2 regions of the Azonexus sp. MM2026_4 genome follow, and region 1 is predicted to be linked to the other one. Evidence: predicted binding sites of a transcription regulator. Region 1 holds the regulator's gene; the other holds the start of a gene.
The links. The regulator sigma-54, encoded in region 1, starts transcription at its own class of promoters, with help from an activator protein. The targets are predictions, from matches to a motif close to TGGCACGCTTNCTGCTNA.

Region 1 (4,410 bases):
GGGTGAATGATGTTGATGTGGCCGACGACGTCGGCGCCGTAATTGCTCGCCGCCTTCAGTTCGACCCGACGGTCGGCACGCTGGCCGACTACCCAGTTGAACAACAACTGCTCGCGGTTGTCCTGGTACAACTGTTCAAGGCTGATGTGGCGCACGGCGCGGAATCAGGACTTCTTGAACAGGGAGAGAACGGTTGCGACGTCGGGCGCCGCCAGCAGGGCTTCGCGGAAGGCCCGGTCGGAGAAGCGTTGCGCCAGTTCGGAAAGGATCTGCAGATGCTCCTCGGTCGCCTGCTCCGGCACCAGCAACACGAATAGCAGGGTGACCGGGCGGCCGTCCGGCGAATCGAAGGGAATCGGTGTGGTCAGGCGGATTAGTGCACCGGCCGCCTGTTTCAGGCCTTTGATGCGGCCATGCGGGATCGCGATGCCCTGACCGAGGCCAGTGGAGCCCAGCTTCTCGCGAGCAAACAGGCTATCGAAAATCTGCGTCCGGGCCATGCCGAGCCGACCTTCGAAAAGCATCCCGGCCTGTTCGAAAACACGTTTCTTGCTGCTCGCATCCAAATCAAGCAGAACCTGGTCGGCAGTCAGAATGTTGTCTAGGGGGGTCATGGGAAAGTGTTGAAGCAAAAAGACCGCAGCCGGGAATGGCTGCGGTCAGGGCCGGCTTATTCGCCTTCAAGGTGCTGCGACGGTTTCTCACCGCGATGGTGATCCTGCACCTTCTGCTTGTACTTCTGGACCTGGCGGTCGAGCTTGTCGAACATGGCATCGATCGCTGCGTAAAGATCGTCGCCGGCTTCCTCGACATGGATGTCCTTGCCCGGCACGTGCAGGGTAACTTCAGCCTGCTGCTTGAGCTTCTCGACCGAGAGCACGACGCTGACGCCGGTCACCTTGTCGAAGTGACGCAGAACGGGTTCGAGCTTGTTCTCGACGTATTCGCGCAGGGCCGGGGTAACTTCAATATGATGACCGCTGATTTGCAGATTCATTTTTTCTCCTCTCTCTACAGGGTCTTTCGTAAATTGACCGGCGGGATGTTCAACGATTCGCGGTATTTGGCGACCGTGCGTCGGGCAACGACGATTCCCTGCTGGCCTAGTATTTCGGATAATTGACTATCCGACAAGGGCTTCTTGCCATCCTCCGCCGAAATCAATTGCTTGATCAGCGCACGAATGGCGGTGGCAGAACAGGCACCGCCAGTATCGGTGGATACGTGGCTGCCAAAGAAGTATTTGAGCTCGAAAATTCCCCGCGGCGTCGCCATGTATTTCTGGCTGGTCACCCGTGAAATGGTCGATTCGTGGAGGCCGAGCAGGTCGGCAATCTCGCGCAGGACCAGGGGCCGCATGGCGACTTCGCCGTGCTCGAAGAATTGGCGCTGGCGGTCGACGATGGCCTGGGTGACGCGGTGGATGGTCTCGAAACGCTGCTGGACGTTCTTGATCAGCCAGCGTGCTTCCTGCAACTGGCCGCTCAGATTGCCGTTGCCGCGCCGCTGCTTGGCGAGGATTTCCGCGTACAAGCGGTTGATGCGCAGGCGAGGGTAGGCGTCCGGATTGATGTAGGCCGTCCACTTGCCCTTGAGTTTCTTGACGATGACATCGGGCGTGATGTAACGCGCTTCGATCTGCGAATAGCCGGCGGCCGGCCGCGGATTGAGGCTGGTGATCAGTTCGTGGGCGCCCTTGAGGATTTCGTCGTCACAGCCGGTGAGTCGGCGAATCCGCGCAAAATCGCGGGCGGCCAGAAGTTCCAGGTGCTTGTCGGCGATGGCCATGGCCAACGTCCGCTCGGCGCAATCTTCCTCGACCTTGAGCTGCAGCAGCAGACATTCGCGCAGATCGCGGGCGCCAACACCGGTCGGATCGAAGTTCTGGATGTGGCGCAGGGCGATGTCGAGCTCTTCGAGTTCGACTTCGTACTCGGCGGGCAGGGTTTCCCAGAGTTCATCGAGAGGCGTCGCCAGATAACCGTCATCGTCGAGCGCTTCGATCAGGAAACGGACCAGGCTGCGATCGCGTTCCGACATCTGGGTCATTCCCAGTTGCCAACCGAGGTGCTCGCGCAGGCTGACATTGGCTGCGTGACTGTCCTGCGGGTCGTTGTCGTCATCCTCGTCACGCCCGGCGCCGGTGAAGGTACCGGCGTCGCTCGACCAGCGGTCGTCATCGACGTCGTCCGGGGTCATCGGCGGCTCGCCCTGAGCGTCCTCGTGACTTTCCGGTGGGCTTGCCGTCTCTGCCGAGCTTGCCTTGTCCGGCGAATCGAATTGCTGGGCGGCGGCATACGACTCGGTCGGGCCGTCGTCGTCGCGCTCCAGCATCGGGTTTTCCAGCAGATAGCGTTCGATCTCCTGCTGCATCTCGACCGTAGACAGTTGCAGCAGCTTGATCGACTGCTGCAACTGCGGCGTCAGGGCGAGATGTTGCGAGAGTTTGAGCTGGAGTGCCGGTTTCATTGCGGGAATGGTCTGGTCACGTAGGAATCAAAGCCGGAAATGTTCGCCAAGGTATACCTTGCGCACGCTTTCATTGTCGACAATTTCTTCCGGCCGCCCGGAAGCCAGGACGTGACCGGCGTTGATGATCACTGCGTGATCGCAGATGCCGAGGGTCTCGCGAACATTGTGGTCGGTAATCAGGACACCGATGCCGCGATCCTTGAGGAAACGGATGATTTTCTGGATTTCCAGCACGGCGATCGGATCGACACCGGCGAAAGGTTCGTCGAGCAGAATGAAACGCGGATTGGTCGCCAGCGCCCGGGCAATTTCGACACGCCGCCGCTCGCCGCCGGAAAGCGCCGCCGCATTGACATGGCGGACATGGCCGATATGCAGCTCGCTCAACAACTCCTCGAGCCGCGCGGCGATCTCGGTCGGCGTCAGCTTCTGCAACTCCAGCACCGCCTGGATGTTTTCCTCGACGTTGAGCTTGCGGAACACCGATGCTTCCTGCGGCAGATAGGACAGTCCGAGGCGGGCCCGGGCATGCATCGCCTGATGGGTCAAGCGCTCCTCGTCGATATAGACCTCGCCGCCATCGGCAACCACCAGACCGACGACCATGTAGAAACACGTGGTCTTGCCGGCGCCGTTCGGACCGAGCAGGCCGACCACCTCGCCCGACCTGACGGCGAAGGAAACGTCCTCGACGACAGTCCGCGCCTTGTAGCGCTTTTTCAGGTTATGGGCGGACAGGGTGGCTGACGGCAGGCTCATTCGTCTTCGACTCCACGCAGGACATGGCGGATCGCTTCATGGGAAAAGCCGCGATACTGCAGGAAACGCGTCTGTTTTGCACGCTCTTCCGGAGATTCCGGCGGCTGGCCGAACTTCCTGACCCAGATCGCCCGGCAACGTTCCAGCTCGTCGCCGGCCTCCGGTAGCGCCGCCGCGATCTCGCTGTCGCCGATACCGCGCTGCTTCAACTCCTGGCGCAGACGGGCGTTGCCATAGCGGCCGGCACGGGCGACCACCCGTTGCCTGGCATAGCGGTCGTCGGACAGCAGCCCCTGCTGCTCCAGCGCATCGAGCACCGCCAGCAGCGCCTCGCCGGACTCGGCCTGGGCGGCCAACCGGGCATGCAGCTCGGCCCGGCTATGTTCGCGCCGGGCCAATAACTGCAGGGCGCGCTGACGCAGTTCAGTCATCCCCGCCGGACGAACGGGTCGGCTTGAGCACCTTGGCCGCTGCCGCCTCACGGATTTTCGCCTCGATCTCGCGGGCGGTATCCGGGTGGCTACGCAGGAACTCGCGGGCGTTGTCCTTGCCCTGGCCAATCTTCTCGCCCTGGTAGGCATACCAGGCGCCGGACTTGTCGATCAGCTTGTGGGCAACGCCCATCTCGACAATCTCGCCTTCGCGGGAAATGCCTTCACCGTAGAGGATATCGAAAATGGCTTCGCGGAACGGCGGCGACACCTTGTTCTTGACCACCTTGACCTTGGTCTCGTTGCCGATCACCTCGTCGCCCTTCTTGATGCCGCCGATGCGGCGGATGTCCATGCGCACCGAAGCGTAGAACTTGAGCGCGTTACCGCCGGTGGTGGTTTCCGGCGAGCCGAACATGACGCCGATCTTCATCCGGATCTGGTTGATGAAGATGACCAGCGTATTGGTCTTCTTGATGTTGGCGGTCAGCTTGCGCAACGCCTGCGACATCAGGCGAGCGTGCAGGCCGACCATCTGGTCGCCCATTTCGCCTTCGATTTCGGCACGAGGGGTGAGGGCGGCGACCGAGTCGATGACGATGATGTCGACCGAACCCGAGCGCACCAGCATGTCGGAAATCTCCAGCGCCTGCTCGCCGGTGTCGGGCTGCGAAATCAGCAGGTCGCCGACATTGACGCCGAGTTTCTGCGCATATTGCGGATCGAGCGCATGCTCGGCATCGATGAA
Region 2 (4,410 bases), 600 kb from region 1:
TTCGCGCACCAGCGCGTCGCGCACGCTTTCGCCGGGTTCGACCTTGCCGCCGGGAAACTCCCAGTAACCGGCGTAAACCTTGCCCTCCGGGCGCTGGGCGAGCAGGAACTCGCTGCCGCCGGCGCGCAGCATCACCGCCGCGGCGACTTCGACGATGCCGCTCACGCGCCGCTCTCCGGCTGGCGGCCGGCGAGGTCGCGGGCGAACTGCCAGGCCACCCGGCCCGAGCGCGAACCGCGCGACAGCGCCCAGTTCAGCGCCTCGCGCTCGCTGTCGGCGATCACCGCCGCGGCGACGCCGAACTGCCGCGCCCAGTGCGCGAAGACCGCCAGGTAATCGTCCTGCGAGAAGGGGTAGAAGGAAATCCACAGGCCGAAGCGCTCGGACAGCGAGACCTTTTCCTCGACCGCCTCGCCCGGGTGGATTTCGTCGCCGACACGCTGAACTTCGAGGTTTTCCGCCATGTATTCGGGCATCAGGTGGCGGCGGTTGGAGGTCGCGTAGATCAGCACGTTGGCCGGCGGCGCCGCGACCGAACCGTCGAGCACCGACTTCAGCGCCTTGTAGGCGGTTTCGCCGGCCTCGAACGAGAGGTCGTCGCAGAAGATGATGAATTTCTCGGGCCGCCCGTCGACCAGGTTGACGATGTCCGGCAGGTCGACCAGGTCGTGCTTGTCGACCTCGATCAGGCGCAGGCCGTCGCCTGAAAATTCGTTGAGCACCGCCTTCACCAACGAGGACTTGCCGCAGCCGCGGGCGCCGGTCAGCAGCACGTTGTTGGCGCCGTGGCCGGCGACGAACTGGCGGGTGTTGGCGACGATGCGCGCCTTCTGGTCGTCCACCGTCTCGATGTCGGCAAGGCGGATCGGGTGCGGATGGGCGACGCCCTGCAGCCAGCCGCGGCCGCCACTCTTGCGCCAGCGGAAAGCCACCGCGCCGGCCCAGTCGGGCTGCGCCGGGGGCGGCGGCAGGATGCCTTCGAGGCGGGACAGGACGTGTTCGGCGCGGTTCAGCAAACGTTCGAGTTGGGCGGGATCGATCATCGTCACAGGTATACTCGGGAAAAGTCGATCACTCTAACCAAAGCCATGTCAAAACTCCAAACCGCCATTCTCGCCGCCAGCCTGGCGCTGGCCGCCTGTGCCGTGCCGCCGCGCATCGTCTCGCCGGAAGGCGCGGCCAAGGCGCCCGACTGCCCGCCCTGTGCCGAGGCCGCCGCGGAAAAGCCGGCCGCCCCGGCGTTCAGCCGGGTGTTCACGCTGGCCGCCTGGAGCGACCTGCCGGGCTGGCAGGAAGATGACCTGAGCGCCGCCTGGCAACCCTTCCTGAAAAGCTGCCAGGCGCTGCGCAGCCGCGCCGGTGGCGCCCCCTGGCAGCAGGCCTGCGCCCACGCCGCCGAGGTCGACGCCCGTTCCGCCGAGGCGATCCGCCGCTACTTCGAGAACGTCATGCAGCCCTACGCGGTATCGACCGACGACCGCGCCGCCGTCGAAGGCATGATCACCGGCTACTACGAGCCGCTGCTGCAGGGCAGCCGCCAGCGCGACAAGCGCAACTTTTACCCGGTGCATGGCGTACCGGACAACCTGCTGACCGTCGAACTCGGCGACCTCTTCCCGGAACTCAAGGGCAAGCGCGTGCGCGGCCGGATCGAGGGCAACAAGGTCGTCCCCTACTGGTCGCGCGGCGAGATCGCCGCCCAGGGCAAGCGCCTGCCGGCCAGGACGCTGGCCTGGGTCGATGACGCGGTCGAACTCTTCTTCCTGCAGATCCAGGGCTCCGGGCGCATCCGCCTGCCCGACGGCAGCCTGCTGCGGGTCAATTACGCCGACCAGAACGGCCATCCCTACCGCTCGATTGGCCGCCTGCTCGTCGACCGCGGCGACCTCAAGCTGGAAGAAGCCTCGATGCAGGGCATCCAGGCCTGGGCGCGGGCCAACCCGGCGCGCCTCGACGAACTGCTCAACGCCAACCCCAGCTACGTCTTTTTCCGCGAAATGCCGGCCAGCGACGACGGCCCGCTCGGCGCACTGGGCGTGCCGCTTACCGCCGAACGCAGCATCGCCATCGACCCGCGTTCGATCCCGCTCGGCGCGCCGGTCTTCCTCGCCACCACCCGGCCCAATTCGGCGCAGCCGCTGAACCGCCTGATGCTCGCCCAGGACACCGGCGGTGCCATCCGCGGTGCGGTACGTGCCGACTTCTTCTGGGGCTTCGGCAAGGAAGCCGGCAACATCGCCGGACGCATGAAACAGCGCGGCCGCATGTGGGTGCTGCTGCCGCGCGGCTACCCGCTGGACTGAGGTAATGCACAATTGCGGGGCGCGATCGCCCCGCAATGCACGATAGAGGTGCGCTTTTCAACTTGGTGCAAAATTCAACGCCCTGATTTGAAAAGAAAATAATGCACTGGAATGGTGCTTGCTTTCCACGCCGGATTCGTTCTGGAGGTTTTCATGGATAGCTTTCAATCCGGCAGCAATGTTCTCTTCATCCTGCTCGGCGGCATCATGGTGCTCGCCATGCACGCAGGCTTCGCCTTTCTTGAGGTCGGCACCGTCCGCAAGAAGAACCAGGTCAACGCGCTGGTCAAGATCCTGACCGACTTCGCGATCTCGACCATCGCCTACTTCTTCGTCGGCTACGGCATCGCCTACGGCATCCACTTCTTCAGCGGCGTCGACACGCTGATGGAGAAGAACGGCTACGAGCTGACCAAGTTCTTCTTCCTGCTCACCTTCGCCGCCGCCATCCCCGCCATCATCTCCGGCGGCATCGCCGAGCGCGCCCGTTTCTACCCGCAACTGGCCGCCACCTTCCTGCTCGTCGGCTTCGTCTATCCCTTCTTCGAAGGCATCGCCTGGAACAAGATGTTCGGCCTCCAGGACTGGCTGACGACCACTTTTGGTGCGCCCTTCCACGACTTTGCCGGCTCCGTCGTGGTGCATGCCATGGGCGGCTGGATCGCGCTGCCCGCCGTGCTCCTCCTCGGCGCCCGCTACGGCCGCTACACCAAGGACGGCCGGATGTCGGCGCACCCGCCCTCGTCGATTCCCTTCCTCGCGCTCGGCGCCTGGATTCTCACCGTCGGCTGGTTCGGCTTCAACGTGATGAGCGCGCAGACCATCGAGAACATCTCCGGCCTGGTCGCCATCAACTCGCTGATGGCCATGGTCGGCGGCATCCTCGCCGCGCTGGTGCTCGGCAAGAACGACCCCGGCTTCGTCCATAACGGCCCGCTCGCCGGCCTGGTCGCCGTCTGCGCCGGCTCCGACCTGATGCACCCGATGGGCGCGCTGGTCGTCGGCCTGGTCGCCGGCGCCCTGTTCGTCGTCATGTTCACGCTGACCCAGAATCGCTGGAAGATCGACGACGTCCTCGGCGTCTGGCCGCTGCATGGCCTGTGCGGCGCCTGGGGCGGCATCGCCGCCGGCATCTTCGGCAGCAAGGCGCTGGGCGGCGCCGGTGGCGTCGCCTTCATGCCGCAACTGCTGATGACCCTGCTCGCCATCGCCATCGCCCTGGCCGGCGGCTTCGCCGTCTATGGCCTGCTGAAGAAAGTCTTCGGCCTGCGCCTCGACCAGGAAGAAGAATACGAAGGCGCCGACCTCAGCATCCACAAGATCACCGCAACGCCGGAACGCGAGGCGAGCTGGTAAGGTGGTTCAACTCTTGGAAAAGGAAAACGGCCCTGCGGGGCCGTTTTCCTTTGGTTTCTGCTGCTGAGCGTTCGGTACTTACCAGATGGAGATTGGTGGCAAGTTGGGTTGTCCGATGAGAAAAATGATCAGAGCGCCGATACAAGCCAAGCAACCGCTGATTGCGCCAACAATCAGAGCGATGCCAAGACGCCTTTTCCTTCCGGCGATGAATACTATCCCGGTGAGCAATACCGGAATCAGCCCCAGAAGGTAGCCGTGCTTGCCGAAACCGAGTTGTCCTATCCGGACCAGAATTGGTTTCAAGGGTGTGTCGAGTGCAAGCCACCAGATTGCCGTCCATCCAAGTGTCCAGACAAAACCGGCGAAAAGAGAGCTGGCCGTTGGGTGGGCGCGTAGCTTCATTTCTGGCTTGCTTTTGACGGCGTTTGGTTTGGCACCTTCAGTGGCTTTTCGCTGTTTTCGTCTGCAAAAGGACGAATTTCGGACTACCGGTTTTTCTTAAGCAATTCTCTCGCACAATATCGTTGAGTTGCCCATGACGGAGCCGTATGGTGGCCAGGCTGGGGCTTGTTTACCCGATTGAGCGTCGTTATCATGGAGACAGCCAGTGGGCGGTATGAATGAAATGGCTTTTATCGTTGAACTCTATCGACCATGCCTCAATGTCTTTGAGCACCAGATGCACCCTCTCAATCTGAATGCACATGGTGCGCTACAGGCCTGGGATGGCACAGTGCAGAAATGGTTG

Region 2: a site for sigma-54 is predicted at 2,411-2,428, ahead of AC0KWY_RS16590 (ammonium transporter). Genes of this name have one in related genera too.

Annotation. Positions count from the first base shown of each region.
Region 1 covers NZ_CM148380.1:2,917,831-2,922,240, forward strand. The annotation lists gene hprK (HPr(Ser) kinase/phosphatase) at 1-155, opposite strand, end outside; gene ptsN (PTS IIA-like nitrogen regulatory protein PtsN) at 165-614, opposite strand; gene hpf (ribosome hibernation-promoting factor, HPF/YfiA family) at 671-997, opposite strand; gene AC0KWY_RS13770 (RNA polymerase factor sigma-54) at 1,012-2,469, opposite strand; gene lptB (LPS export ABC transporter ATP-binding protein) at 2,497-3,231, opposite strand; gene recX (recombination regulator RecX) at 3,228-3,662, opposite strand; gene recA (recombinase RecA) at 3,655-4,410, opposite strand, start outside.
Region 2 covers NZ_CM148380.1:3,520,443-3,524,852, forward strand. The annotation lists gene AC0KWY_RS16575 (Nudix family hydrolase) at 1-165, opposite strand, end outside; gene AC0KWY_RS16580 (ATP-binding protein) at 162-1,043, opposite strand; gene mltA (murein transglycosylase A) at 1,089-2,303, shown strand; gene AC0KWY_RS16590 (ammonium transporter) at 2,457-3,659, shown strand; gene AC0KWY_RS16595 (hypothetical protein) at 3,738-4,064, opposite strand; gene AC0KWY_RS16600 (hypothetical protein) at 4,375-4,410, opposite strand, start outside.